One region of the Cytobacillus sp. QJM3NY_8 genome, then DNA from elsewhere that is predicted to be linked to it. Evidence: a T-box and tRNA genes for the amino acid it is inferred to sense, from the RefSeq annotation. Region 1 holds a T-box; the other regions hold tRNA genes.

Region 1 (3,183 bases):
AGCCATTCTGGCGGATCGTCCGGTCTGCCAGAGTCCTGTATTCCTCTCGGAGCTCGTCATCTTCTTTTAAGTCCTGCTCTTCGTATCCATCATTTTTTGCGAGAATCTTAGTCATGATGTTTACTGCACGTTCTTCAATTTCATACGTCAAATATGGGTACTTTTCCAAAGGGCTTTCTGAAGGCGTAGTGAAATCCTTGGTCAGGTCGTAAGCCAAAGCTTCCTCATATTGCTTCTGGTCAATCTTTCCGTCGTCATACATTCTTTTCAGAACAGTTTTCATCCTGGAGAAACCTGGTTCCAGATTTTCTTTGACCGTTCCTTCCCTTGTAAAAGGAGTGTAGCCGAATGGACTCTGCGGCAGCCCTGCTATGAATGCAGCCTGGGGCAAGGTTAATTCTTTTGCACTCACCCCAAAAATGCCTTTGGCAGCTGCTTCAACTCCGGCAATATTACGTCCGGATGCATTTCTTCCAAAGGTAGATACATTCAGATATGCTTCCAATATCTCTTTTTTATCAAAGAATTTCTCCAATCGCAAAGCAAGCAGAATCTCTTTTGCTTTCCGCTCGAAAGAAACTTCATTCGTTAAGATTTGGTTCTTTATCAGCTGCTGTGTAAGTGTACTTCCGCCGGATTGAACAGATGAATTTGTTACTTCCTGGAACAGTGCGCGCATGATCGCTTTTGGCACCACTCCGTCATGCTCGTAGAAATATTCATCTTCAGTAGCTACAACTGCGTTAATTAAGTGTTCCGAAACATCATCAAGCTTAACTTCCTCACGTTCCAGGTCAGTCCGGAGCTTCCCTAAATAAACATTATCGGCAAAATAAATTTCCGATGTTTCTGCATAGTCATAAATATCTTTTTTCATGCTGGCATAAGATCGGATTGGCTCATCCTTTACCAGCGACGCGAAGTAACCTGCTCCAAGTCCCCCCGCAAATGAACCGCCAATGACAGCTAAAATGAGAAACAGCAAAGTAAGGTTCCAGACAACCTGGTAAGTAATGCTCGCACCTTTAGCTGCTTTTTTATTCCCGAAAAGGCCCGGAGTTTGCCTCAATTTATTAAATAACATCTGAAACTTTTCTTTCATCATATCAATCCCCCTAAAATCACATCTATTATAGCATATTGCGACATAGTAATATGACAAGGTTCGCCATTTATCTGAAATTTCCTTTTTTCGCACAGGCATTTGACATTTGGCTGATTTATATGATAAAAATGTTTTATCTTAGACGTTTAAATATTTTATAGGCATTGATGGGAACCCAGTAATGCTTCTATCCCTGTTTCAGAAAGCCGGCGTTCGCTGCGAGCCGGTACAAATAGAAGTATGAATTACCTCCCTGAGCTTTCACTGTCAACCTGCCCAGCAGTTATAGCAGTGGACGGATTATCCGTTATTCTGAAAGAGTGGAGGACAGCTGTCCTCAATTTGGGTGGTACCGCGCAAAAATGATCATGCGTCCCTGCATATTTGCAGGGGCGTTTTTTGTATGGGTGATTCCCTGTTAATGCCTTGAAAATAGCCGTTAAATAGGAGGAGTTAAGATGAGTTTACTTGAAGATTTGCAATGGAGAGGGATTATTTATCAGCAGACAGATGAAGAGGGCATTGAGAACACTCTCGGTAAAGAAGCAATCTCTTTATACTGTGGTGTAGACCCAACAGCTGACAGCATGCACATTGGGCATCTGTTGCCGTTTTTGACATTAAGGCGCTTTCAAAAGGAAGGCCATCGTCCAATCGTTCTAGTAGGCGGGGCCACTGGCCTGATTGGAGATCCAAGCGGTAAAAGCGAAGAGCGGAAGCTGCAGACGCTGGAAACTGTAGAGCATAATGTGAACTGCATAAAGAACCAGCTAAAAAGAATTTTTGATTTTGAAGGTGAAAATGGTGCAATCATGGTTAACAACTATGATTGGGCAGGGTCCATGGATATTGTTACATTCCTGCGTGATTACGGGAAACATGTCGGAGTCAATTACATGCTCGCTAAAGACACCATTTCTTCCAGACTGGAAACGGGAATTTCCTTTACAGAATTCACATACACCATCCTGCAGGCCATGGATTTCCTTCATTTATATGAGAATCATAACTGCAAAATGCAGATTGGCGGAAGCGACCAATGGGGGAATATCACAACCGGCCTTGAGCTCATCCGCAAAATGGCGCCTGAAGGGTCAAAGGCATACGGCCTGACCATACCTTTGGTTACGAAAGCGGATGGAACAAAATTCGGCAAAACGGAAAGCGGAGCAATCTGGCTTGATTCGGAGAAAACATCTCCTTATGAGTTTTACCAGTTCTGGATTAATACAGCAGATGCGGATGTAATCAAATACCTTAAGTTCTTTACATTCTTATCCCGTGAAGAAATTGAAGGCCTTGAAAAAGCTGTTCAAGATGAACCGCATCTCCGCAAAGCCCAAAAAGCACTTGCTGAAGAAATGACACGCATGATTCATGGAGATGAAGCATTGGAACAGGCTATAAAGATTACAGCAGCGTTATTCAGCGGAGAAATTAAAAACCTTTCGGCTTCAGAGATAAAACAAGGCTTTAAGGATGTTCCATCTTATGAGCATTCTGAAGGAGGAGAATTGGGGATCGTTGATTTGCTTGTTGCTGCCAAAATCTCCCCATCCAAACGCCAGGCACGTGAAGATGTGACGAATGGCGCTGTTTCAGTAAATGGCGAACGCATAACGGAGCTTGACTACACTCTTTCTGATAAGGATAAGATTGAAGGCCAATTTACTGTCATTCGCCGCGGAAAGAAGAAATATTTCTTAATTAAATACTAATCAAAAAGCCCTCCTTTGATGGAGGGCTTTTTGATTATCTCAGAGTTTTCCGGACAACAAAAAAACTGCCGAAATGTATCGGCAGTTTTAAAATTATTAACGAGAGTAGAATTCAACGATTAGAGATTCGTTGATTTCAGCTGGAAGTTCAGAACGCTCAGGCATGCGAGTGAAAGTTCCTTCTAGCTTGTCTGCATCGAAAGATACGAAGTCAGGTACGAAGTTGTTAACTTCAATTGCTTCTTTAACGATGTCAAGGCTGCGAGATTTTTCGCGAAGTGTAATTGTTTGACCAGGTGCTACGCGGTATGATGGAATATCAACGCGAGATCCATCAACCATGATATGACCATGGTTAAC
Region 2 (3,183 bases), 2.1 Mb from region 1:
TGAAGATGCAGGTTACCCGCGACAGGACGGAAAGACCCCGTGGAGCTTTACTGTAGCCTGATATTGAATTTTGGTACAGCTTGTACAGGATAGGTAGGAGCCTGAGAAGCCGGAGCGCCAGCTTCGGTGGAGGCGTCGGTGGGATACTACCCTGGCTGTATTGAAATTCTAACCCGCGCCCCTTATCGGGGCGGGAGACAGTGTCAGGTGGGCAGTTTGACTGGGGCGGTCGCCTCCTAAAAAGTAACGGAGGCGCCCAAAGGTTCCCTCAGAATGGTTGGAAATCATTCGCAGAGTGTAAAGGCACAAGGGAGCTTGACTGCGAGACCTACAAGTCGAGCAGGGACGAAAGTCGGGCTTAGTGATCCGGTGGTTCCGCATGGAAGGGCCATCGCTCAACGGATAAAAGCTACCCCGGGGATAACAGGCTTATCTCCCCCAAGAGTCCACATCGACGGGGAGGTTTGGCACCTCGATGTCGGCTCATCGCATCCTGGGGCTGTAGTCGGTCCCAAGGGTTGGGCTGTTCGCCCATTAAAGCGGTACGCGAGCTGGGTTCAGAACGTCGTGAGACAGTTCGGTCCCTATCCGTCGTGGGCGCAGGAAATTTGAGAGGAGCTGTCCTTAGTACGAGAGGACCGGGATGGACGCACCGCTGGTGTACCAGTTGTCTTGCCAAAGGCATCGCTGGGTAGCTATGTGCGGAAGGGATAAGTGCTGAAAGCATCTAAGCATGAAGCCCCCCTCGAGATGAGATTTCCCATAGCGTCAAGCTAGTAAGATCCCTGAAAGATGATCAGGTTGATAGGTCAGAGGTGGAAGCGTGGCGACATGTGGAGCTGACTGATACTAATCGATCGAGGACTTAACCAAAACGAAAAGCGGAGGCGACTGTTCAACTTCGAGAGAAGTTAGGAGCCGAAGCTAGACAAGTTATTGGTGAATACTCGGCAAATTCTTCTTCATACATTATCTAGTTTTGAGGGAACGAAAAATAGTAAATTTCCTCTTGAAAAATGATAAAAAGACGGTATAATAATACTTGTCTTTGAAAAATAGTCTGGTGGCGATAGCGAGAAGGTCACACCCGTTCCCATACCGAACACGGAAGTTAAGCTTCTCAGCGCCAATGGTAGTTAGGGGCTGTCCCCTTGTGAGAGTAGGACGCTGCCGGGCTGTTTTACAAATATCACTATTCCGCAGTAGCTCAGTGGTAGAGCATTCGGCTGTTAACCGAACGGTCGTAGGTTCGAATCCTACCTGCGGAGCCAAATGGAGAGCTGTCCGAGTGGCCGAAGGAGCACGATTGGAAATCGTGTATACGCTAACCGCGTATCAAGGGTTCAAATCCCTTGCTCTCCGCCATTATTAATTCTATATTGGCCCCTTGGTCAAGCGGTTAAGACACCGCCCTTTCACGGCGGTAACACGGGTTCGAATCCCGTAGGGGTCACCATAATGGAGGATTAGCTCAGCTGGGAGAGCATCTGCCTTACAAGCAGAGGGTCGGCGGTTCGATCCCGTCATCCTCCACCATATTATTGTCGCGGGGTGGAGCAGTCCGGTAGCTCGTCGGGCTCATAACCCGAAGGTCGCAGGTTCAAATCCTGCCCCCGCAATTTGGTCCGGTAGTTCAGTTGGTTAGAATGCCTGCCTGTCACGCAGGAGGTCGCGGGTTCGAGTCCCGTCCGGACCGCCATTTTTACAATATTAATAATATTTGGCTCAGTAGCTCAGTCGGTAGAGCAAAGGACTGAAAATCCTTGTGTCGGCGGTTCGATTCCGTCCTGAGCCACCTTTACTGAATTGATTTGCCGGTGTAGCTCAATTGGTAGAGCAACTGACTTGTAATCAGTAGGTTGGGGGTTCAAGTCCTCTCGCCGGCACCATTTTTTTATGTTAATATGGAGGGGTAGCGAAGTGGCTAAACGCGGCGGACTGTAAATCCGCTCCTTCGGGTTCGGCAGTTCGAATCTGCCCCCCTCCACCATTTATATAGGGGTATAGTTTAATGGTAAAACGAAGGTCTCCAAAACCTTTGATGTGGGTTCGATTCCTACTACCCCTGCCAATTTTATAATGGCGGCTGTGGCGAAGTGGTTAACGCATCGGATTGTGGCTCCGACACTCGTGGGTTCGATTCCCATCAGTCGCCCCATAATTTTAAAGTAACAGTACGAGTATAACTCTCATATAAATGTAATATGAACGATCAATGGGCTATAGCCAAGCGGTAAGGCACCGGACTTTGACTCCGTCACTCGCAGGTTCGAATCCTGCTAGCCCAGCCATTTTGCGGAAGTAGTTCAGTGGTAGAACATCACCTTGCCAAGGTGGGGGTCGCGGGTTCGAATCCCGTCTTCCGCTCCAGAATAAACTTCAATTTATGGCGGCATAGCCAAGTGGTAAGGCAGAGGTCTGCAAAACCTTTACCACCGGTTCGAATCCGGTTGCCGCCTCCATAATCTAAATCTTGATTCGCTGATATACGCCGGGGTGGCGGAACTGGCAGACGCACAGGACTTAAAATCCTGCGGTAGGTGACTACCGTACCGGTTCGATTCCGGTCCTCGGCACCACAAGATTTACTACATTTTAATATGCCGGTGTGGCGGAATTGGCAGACGCGCACGACTCAAAATCGTGTTCCTTCTGGAGTGTCGGTTCGACCCCGACCACCGGTATCTAAAAAAAGGTTTCCCTATTGGGAAACCTTTTTTTGTTGTTTAATTAATATCTGTGCGAATTTTAAAGCTGAAAGCAAATATCAATGCAGCCCTTCTGCTGATTGTGATGCAAGTTGTTTCAATGCAGGGTTCCGAACGATTCAGAGGGTGGTTTCGAAATGGGGTTCTGTACTGTTCGGAAGTAATTCAAAAGGACATAATTATTGACTTAGCAGGAGGAAAAAAAACGATGTGTCCTAATGTTGTGAATTGAGCGGAACTAATAACTGAAGAGGCGAAAAAGAATCTCTAAATTTCGAAGATGTTATGTGAACGGAACTTATGCACCAAAATAGAGCCAGAAAGATTCGATGACTTTATGTGAACGGAACTAATGAAGCAGAATAGTGCCGTTCAGTTTCAAAGATGTCATGTGAATGGTACTAATGCAAGAGAATAGTGCCGTTCAGTTTCAAAGATGTCACGTGAATGGAACTAATGCAAGTGAATAGTGCCG
Region 3 (3,183 bases), 1.1 Mb from region 1:
GCGAAGTATAGGGGCTGACGCCTGCCCGGTGCTGGAAGGTTAAGAGGAGAGGTTAGCGCAAGCGAAGCTTTGAATCGAAGCCCCAGTAAACGGCGGCCGTAACTATAACGGTCCTAAGGTAGCGAAATTCCTTGTCGGGTAAGTTCCGACCCGCACGAAAGGCGTAACGATCTGGGCACTGTCTCAACGAGAGACTCGGTGAAATTATAGTACCTGTGAAGATGCAGGTTACCCGCGACAGGACGGAAAGACCCCGTGGAGCTTTACTGTAGCCTGATATTGAATTTTGGTACAGCTTGTACAGGATAGGTAGGAGCCTGAGAAGCCGGAGCGCCAGCTTCGGTGGAGGCGTCGGTGGGATACTACCCTGGCTGTATTGAAATTCTAACCCGCGCCCCTTATCGGGGCGGGAGACAGTGTCAGGTGGGCAGTTTGACTGGGGCGGTCGCCTCCTAAAAAGTAACGGAGGCGCCCAAAGGTTCCCTCAGAATGGTTGGAAATCATTCGCAGAGTGTAAAGGCACAAGGGAGCTTGACTGCGAGACCTACAAGTCGAGCAGGGACGAAAGTCGGGCTTAGTGATCCGGTGGTTCCGCATGGAAGGGCCATCGCTCAACGGATAAAAGCTACCCCGGGGATAACAGGCTTATCTCCCCCAAGAGTCCACATCGACGGGGAGGTTTGGCACCTCGATGTCGGCTCATCGCATCCTGGGGCTGTAGTCGGTCCCAAGGGTTGGGCTGTTCGCCCATTAAAGCGGTACGCGAGCTGGGTTCAGAACGTCGTGAGACAGTTCGGTCCCTATCCGTCGTGGGCGCAGGAAATTTGAGAGGAGCTGTCCTTAGTACGAGAGGACCGGGATGGACGCACCGCTGGTGTACCAGTTGTCTTGCCAAAGGCATCGCTGGGTAGCTATGTGCGGAAGGGATAAGTGCTGAAAGCATCTAAGCATGAAGCCCCCCTCGAGATGAGATTTCCCATAGCGTCAAGCTAGTAAGATCCCTGAAAGATGATCAGGTTGATAGGTCAGAGGTGGAAGCGTGGCGACATGTGGAGCTGACTGATACTAATCGATCGAGGGCTTAACCAAAACGAAAAGCGGAGGCGACTGTTCAACTTTGAGAGACGTTGGAGAGCCGGCCATTCAAATCCTGGTTTTGGGATTTGGAGGGACGGATCGAAACGGCCGAGAGGTTAGGAGCCGAAGCTAGACAAGTCATTGGTGAATACTCGGCAAATGCTTCTTCATACATTATCTAGTTTTGAGGGAACGAAAAAATGAAATTTCCTCTTGAAAAAAACATTAAAAGAAAGTATAATCATACTTGTCTTTTGAAAATAGTCTGGTGGCGATGGCGAGAAGGTCACACCCGTTCCCATACCGAACACGGAAGTTAAGCTTCTCAGCGCCGATGGTAGTTAGGGGCTGTCCCCTTGTGAGAGTAGGACGCTGCCGGGCTGTTTACAAATACCACTTTTCCGCAGTAGCTCAGTGGTAGAGCATTCGGCTGTTAACCGAACGGTCGCAGGTTCGAATCCTGCCTGCGGAGCCATTTCCATAAAGCCCTTTTGGGAATTATGAGCTGTTGCTTCCATAGCTCAGCAGGTAGAGCACTTCCATGGTAAGGAAGAGGTCACCGGTTCGAGCCCGGTTGGAAGCTCTTTTAATGTAGACAACTAGAGTACTAGGCCCCTTGGTCAAGCGGTTAAGACACCGCCCTTTCACGGCGGTAACACGGGTTCGAATCCCGTAGGGGTCACCATAATGGAGGATTAGCTCAGCTGGGAGAGCATCTGCCTTACAAGCAGAGGGTCGGCGGTTCGATCCCGTCATCCTCCACCATATTTGCCGGTGTAGCTCAATTGGTAGAGCAACTGACTTGTAATCAGTAGGTTGGGGGTTCAAGTCCTCTCGCCGGCACCATCTTTTTTTTATAGATGGAGGGGTAGCGAAGTGGCTAAACGCGGCGGACTGTAAATCCGCTCCTTCGGGTTCGGCAGTTCGAATCTGCCCCCCTCCACCATTTATTTTTAATAAAAACACAAAAAACTGGACAAGCTATGAATGTCCTTTTTATTTTGTAATTATTGGGCTATAGCCAAGCGGTAAGGCACCGGACTTTGACTCCGTCACTCGCAGGTTCGAATCCTGCTAGCCCAGCCATTTTTGAGCCATTAGCTCAGTCGGTAGAGGATTTTAAAAGATTGCAGCATCGAAGCGTTACATCCTGAATGGCAAGCTTTTAAAATCTGCGACAAAGACCGCAGGGCTTTGAAGCACATCTGCAAATGAAGTTTAGGCATCAGAATTATATTTCGAGCCATTAGCTCAGTCGGTAGAGCATCTGACTTTTAATCAGAGGGTCGAAGGTTCGAGTCCTTCATGGCTCACTTTATAGAAAAACACAGACCTTGGGAATCGAGTCCTGAAGGTCTTACTTGTGAATATAAATATGTTTGCGGAAGTAGTTCAGTGGTAGAACATCACCTTGCCAAGGTGGGGGTCGCGGGTTCGAATCCCGTCTTCCGCTCCAAATAAATGGGGCCTTAGCTCAGCTGGGAGAGCGCCTGCTTTGCACGCAGGAGGTCAGCGGTTCGATCCCGCTAGGCTCCACCATCATACATAATACGACATTCCTTAAACCAGCATGGTTTAGGGATTTTTTATTTTATTTCACAAAACAATAAGTGGCAAAACTTAGAAAGTTACTATGGTATTTTTAGAAGCTTCTTTTTCCGGCAGCCGCATATATATACACGATTTTGTCGAGTTGAGTCATGTGTTTGAAAGCGGTTAAAATATGAGTATGAAGGGAAAGGGAGGACTTTACTATGAAAAGACAGAAATTATCGATAATTGGAATGCCAATGGATCTTGGCCAGATGAGACGCGGTGTGGACATGGGGCCAAGTGCGATCCGATATGCCGGTGTGAATGAGCGATTAAAGTGTTTATTCGAAGAAATCCATGACCAGGGCGATATTGCCATCGGCCGTCCGGAAGTTCAAATCGATCCAAAATCAAATCTTAGAAACTTGGACCTTATTGCTGAAAAAACAGAAAAACTGGGCGAAGAAGTTGATAAAGCAATAGAAAGTGGTTCTTTTCCATTAGTACTGGGCGGGGATCACAGCATCGCAATTGGAACATTGGCCGGTGTTTCGAAGCACTACAAAAATCTTG
Region 4 (3,183 bases), 1.4 Mb from region 1:
ATATCAAGGCTTTCTTCCAATGAATTTTGTACTGGCAAGCATAACGATTCACAAATAATTCACAAAAAGTTAATTCACCTGATTTGTAATGAATCTCAAGCTTTAAAAGATTAATGTAAAGAACATAAGGATTTGAGATTTTAAGTTAGAATTTTGATGAAGTATGTAAACTATCGTCTTAAACTAATCGGCAGGTTAATAAAATTTAAGGAAAACTGGGGGATATTTTGGATGTTTTGTAATTTTGGCTTTTTCATTAACAGCTGGAGCATTCTTGAAATATTTTCAGATGATAAAGTTAAGGAACTGAATAATAGAGGAAAAGAGTTGGAAGATAAAACAGAATGAAAATCAAGCGGCCGATACTAACCTAACGAGAGATTGAATATCGTAGAGAAAAGGTGAAAAAACACAGTATGGATAAACTCCATATGTATTAGTATAATTACCAAATACCTCAAGGGACGGGATTTTACCATAGAAATATAAATCGGTCCAATAACCGTTTTATATTTCTCCAATACAAAAAAACTAACTCCTATTGGAATTAGTTTGAAAATGGTATGTATAATGGTGGGCCTAAATGGACTCGAACCATCGACCTCACGCTTATCAGGCGTGCGCTCTAACCAGCTGAGCTATAGGCCCATATGTTGGAGCGGGTGAAGGGAATCGAACCCTCATCATCAGCTTGGAAGGCTGAGGTTTTACCACTAAACTACACCCGCATATGATTATGGTTTGGAGGCAACACCCGGATTTGAACCGGGGATGGAGGTTTTGCAGACCTCTGCCTTACCACTTGGCTATGCTGCCTTAAAAATGGCTGGGCTAGCAGGATTCGAACCTGCGAGTGACGGAGTCAAAGTCCGGTGCCTTACCGCTTGGCTATAGCCCAATAATATTGCTGTCAAAAAGAATAATGGGGCGATTGATGGGAATCGAACCCACGAGTGTCGGAGCCACAATCCGATGCGTTAACCACTTCGCCACAACCGCCACTATCCTACTGGCAGGGGTAGCAGGAATCGAACCCACATCAAAGGTTTTGGAGACCTTCGTTTTACCATTAAACTATACCCCTATATAAATGGTGGAGGGGGGCAGATTCGAACTGCCGAACCCGAAGGAGCGGATTTACAGTCCGCCGCGTTTAGCCACTTCGCTACCCCTCCACGTCTGATAAGACTTAGGAAATGGTGGCTCAGGACGGAATCGAACCGCCGACACAAGGATTTTCAGTCCTTTGCTCTACCGACTGAGCTACTGAGCCACATATTATTTACTTTTTGTAAAAATGGCGGTCCGGACGGGACTCGAACCCGCGACCTCCTGCGTGACAGGCAGGCATTCTAACCAACTGAACTACCGGACCAGATTGCGGGGGCAGGATTTGAACCTACGACCTTCGGGTTATGAGCCCGACGAGCTACCGGACTGCTCCACCCCGCGATAGTATTATTAATGTGATTATTCTATGCTCACATCTAGCATTTCATCTCGCAGCTTATTCAATGAAGTACCGCCCCGATTTCAGAAAGATTATCCAAGCAGCAACTCAATCGGTGCGCTGAAGTAATTCCTTCGAAGATTATTCGGTCGTGCTCCACCCCGCGATAGTATTATTAAATAAAATATGGAGGAGGAAAGGGGATTCGAACCCCTGCGCGGTTTGACCCGCCTGTCGGTTTTCAAGACCGATCCCTTCAGCCGGACTTGGGTATTCCTCCGATATGATACAAAATAAGCATATTGGTAGCGGCGGAGGGGATCGAACCCCCGACCTCACGGGTATGAACCGTACGCTCTAGCCAGCTGAGCTACACCGCCAATGTGACTAAATATTTATGGTGGAGCCTAGCGGGATCGAACCGCTGACCTCCTGCGTGCAAAGCAGGCGCTCTCCCAGCTGAGCTAAGGCCCCATGTAATAAAAGAAGTGTCCCTGGTCGGGAAGACAGGATTCGAACCTGCGACCCCTTGGTCCCAAACCAAGTGCTCTACCAAGCTGAGCTACTCCCCGTAATATGGCGCGCCCGAGAGGAGTCGAACCCCTAACCTTTTGATCCGTAGTCAAACGCTCTATCCAATTGAGCTACGGGCGCAAAATAATGGAGCGGAAGACGGGATTCGAACCCGCGACCCCCACCTTGGCAAGGTGATGTTCTACCACTGAACTACTTCCGCTTAAAATGGTGCGGGTGAAGGGAGTCGAACCCCCACGCCTTGCGGCGCCAGATCCTAAGTCTGGTGCGTCTGCCAATTCCGCCACACCCGCAATATGAAATTAAAATGGTGAGCCATGAAGGACTCGAACCTTCGACCCTCTGATTAAAAGTCAGATGCTCTACCGACTGAGCTAATGGCTCATACTTTTATGAGATTTCCTAAATTCTGATAAGTACAGTCAGATGTTCCAAAGCTAAACCGCTTTGTCACAGATTGCTATTCGGGTGAAGAGTCTCACTGATGCTGCAATCTGCTCTACCGACTGAGCTAATGGCTCATACCTTAAGAGTAGCAAATAGCTTTTTCAAAAGTTATGGTGGAGGATGACGGGATCGAACCGCCGACCCTCTGCTTGTAAGGCAGATGCTCTCCCAGCTGAGCTAATCCTCCAAAATGGTGACCCCTACGGGATTCGAACCCGTGTTACCGCCGTGAAAGGGCGGTGTCTTAACCGCTTGACCAAGGGGCCATATATAATTACCCAATTAGGGTGCCCGGCAGCGTCCTACTCTCACAAGGGGACAGCCCCTAACTACCATCGGCGCTGAGAAGCTTAACTTCCGTGTTCGGTATGGGAACGGGTGTGACCTTCTCGCTATCGCCACCGGACTATTTGGTTGAAGAAACTTCGTTCCCTCAAAACTAGATAATGCATGAAGAAGCATTTGCCGAGTATTCACCAATGACTTGTCTAGCTTCGGCTCCTAACTTCTCGGCCGTTTCGATCCGTCCCTCCAAATCCCAAAACCAGGATTTGAATGGCCGGCTCTCCAACGTCTCTCGAAGTTGAACAGTCGCCTCCGCTTTTCGTTTTGGTTAAGTCCTCGATCGATTAGTATCAGTCAGCTCCACATGTCGCCACGCTTCCACCTCTGACCTATCAACCTGATCATCTTTCAGGGATCTTACTAGCTTGACGCTATGGGAAATCTCATCTCGAGGGGGGCTTCATGCT

The links. A T-box is a leader RNA that pairs with one kind of tRNA and senses whether it is charged. The one in region 1 lies ahead of tyrS (tyrosine--tRNA ligase), so its partner is inferred to be a tRNA-Tyr.
Region 2: it encodes a tRNA-Tyr, which carries the amino acid that the T-box ahead of tyrS (tyrosine--tRNA ligase) is inferred to sense. The anticodon was not compared.
Region 3: it encodes a tRNA-Tyr, which carries the amino acid that the T-box ahead of tyrS (tyrosine--tRNA ligase) is inferred to sense. The anticodon was not compared.
Region 4: it encodes a tRNA-Tyr, which carries the amino acid that the T-box ahead of tyrS (tyrosine--tRNA ligase) is inferred to sense. The anticodon was not compared.

The regions. Positions count from the first base shown of each region.
Region 1 is NZ_CM149681.1:4,360,891-4,364,073, reverse strand. Features, by position in the region: gene AC0VZ9_RS22355 (transglycosylase domain-containing protein) at 1-1,105, opposite strand, end outside; T-box leader at 1,261-1,486, shown strand; gene tyrS (tyrosine--tRNA ligase) at 1,564-2,823, shown strand; gene rpsD (30S ribosomal protein S4) at 2,920-3,183, opposite strand, start outside.
Region 2 is NZ_CM149681.1:1,199,867-1,203,049, forward strand. Features, by position in the region: rRNA gene AC0VZ9_RS06330 (23S ribosomal RNA) at 1-873, shown strand, start outside; rRNA gene rrf (5S ribosomal RNA) at 1,060-1,176, shown strand; tRNA gene AC0VZ9_RS06340 (tRNA-Asn) at 1,197-1,271, shown strand; tRNA gene AC0VZ9_RS06345 (tRNA-Ser) at 1,275-1,365, shown strand; tRNA gene AC0VZ9_RS06350 (tRNA-Glu) at 1,382-1,456, shown strand; tRNA gene AC0VZ9_RS06355 (tRNA-Val) at 1,461-1,536, shown strand; tRNA gene AC0VZ9_RS06360 (tRNA-Met) at 1,546-1,619, shown strand; tRNA gene AC0VZ9_RS06365 (tRNA-Asp) at 1,623-1,699, shown strand; tRNA gene AC0VZ9_RS06370 (tRNA-Phe) at 1,723-1,795, shown strand; tRNA gene AC0VZ9_RS06375 (tRNA-Thr) at 1,814-1,889, shown strand; tRNA gene AC0VZ9_RS06380 (tRNA-Tyr) at 1,907-1,990, shown strand; tRNA gene AC0VZ9_RS06385 (tRNA-Trp) at 1,998-2,071, shown strand; tRNA gene AC0VZ9_RS06390 (tRNA-His) at 2,083-2,158, shown strand; tRNA gene AC0VZ9_RS06395 (tRNA-Gln) at 2,217-2,291, shown strand; tRNA gene AC0VZ9_RS06400 (tRNA-Gly) at 2,296-2,370, shown strand; tRNA gene AC0VZ9_RS06405 (tRNA-Cys) at 2,389-2,462, shown strand; tRNA gene AC0VZ9_RS06410 (tRNA-Leu) at 2,491-2,579, shown strand; tRNA gene AC0VZ9_RS06415 (tRNA-Leu) at 2,603-2,684, shown strand.
Region 3 is NZ_CM149681.1:175,626-178,808, forward strand. Features, by position in the region: rRNA gene AC0VZ9_RS00950 (23S ribosomal RNA) at 1-1,089, shown strand, start outside; rRNA gene rrf (5S ribosomal RNA) at 1,342-1,458, shown strand; tRNA gene AC0VZ9_RS00960 (tRNA-Asn) at 1,478-1,552, shown strand; tRNA gene AC0VZ9_RS00965 (tRNA-Thr) at 1,588-1,660, shown strand; tRNA gene AC0VZ9_RS00970 (tRNA-Glu) at 1,688-1,762, shown strand; tRNA gene AC0VZ9_RS00975 (tRNA-Val) at 1,767-1,842, shown strand; tRNA gene AC0VZ9_RS00980 (tRNA-Thr) at 1,848-1,923, shown strand; tRNA gene AC0VZ9_RS00985 (tRNA-Tyr) at 1,940-2,023, shown strand; tRNA gene AC0VZ9_RS00990 (tRNA-Gln) at 2,089-2,163, shown strand; tRNA gene AC0VZ9_RS00995 (tRNA-Lys) at 2,318-2,390, shown strand; tRNA gene AC0VZ9_RS01000 (tRNA-Gly) at 2,459-2,533, shown strand; tRNA gene AC0VZ9_RS01005 (tRNA-Ala) at 2,541-2,616, shown strand; gene rocF (arginase) at 2,832-3,183, shown strand, end outside.
Region 4 is NZ_CM149681.1:482,384-485,566, reverse strand. Features, by position in the region: tRNA gene AC0VZ9_RS02570 (tRNA-Ile) at 572-648, opposite strand; tRNA gene AC0VZ9_RS02565 (tRNA-Gly) at 655-728, opposite strand; tRNA gene AC0VZ9_RS02560 (tRNA-Cys) at 743-816, opposite strand; tRNA gene AC0VZ9_RS02555 (tRNA-Gln) at 824-898, opposite strand; tRNA gene AC0VZ9_RS02550 (tRNA-His) at 924-999, opposite strand; tRNA gene AC0VZ9_RS02545 (tRNA-Trp) at 1,011-1,084, opposite strand; tRNA gene AC0VZ9_RS02540 (tRNA-Tyr) at 1,092-1,175, opposite strand; tRNA gene AC0VZ9_RS02535 (tRNA-Phe) at 1,198-1,273, opposite strand; tRNA gene AC0VZ9_RS02530 (tRNA-Asp) at 1,299-1,375, opposite strand; tRNA gene AC0VZ9_RS02525 (tRNA-Met) at 1,379-1,452, opposite strand; tRNA gene AC0VZ9_RS02520 (tRNA-Ser) at 1,638-1,730, opposite strand; tRNA gene AC0VZ9_RS02515 (tRNA-Met) at 1,754-1,830, opposite strand; tRNA gene AC0VZ9_RS02510 (tRNA-Ala) at 1,849-1,924, opposite strand; tRNA gene AC0VZ9_RS02505 (tRNA-Pro) at 1,946-2,022, opposite strand; tRNA gene AC0VZ9_RS02500 (tRNA-Arg) at 2,028-2,104, opposite strand; tRNA gene AC0VZ9_RS02495 (tRNA-Gly) at 2,112-2,186, opposite strand; tRNA gene AC0VZ9_RS02490 (tRNA-Leu) at 2,193-2,277, opposite strand; tRNA gene AC0VZ9_RS02485 (tRNA-Lys) at 2,293-2,368, opposite strand; tRNA gene AC0VZ9_RS02480 (tRNA-Val) at 2,543-2,618, opposite strand; tRNA gene AC0VZ9_RS02475 (tRNA-Glu) at 2,623-2,697, opposite strand; rRNA gene rrf (5S ribosomal RNA) at 2,721-2,837, opposite strand; rRNA gene AC0VZ9_RS02465 (23S ribosomal RNA) at 3,041-3,183, opposite strand, start outside.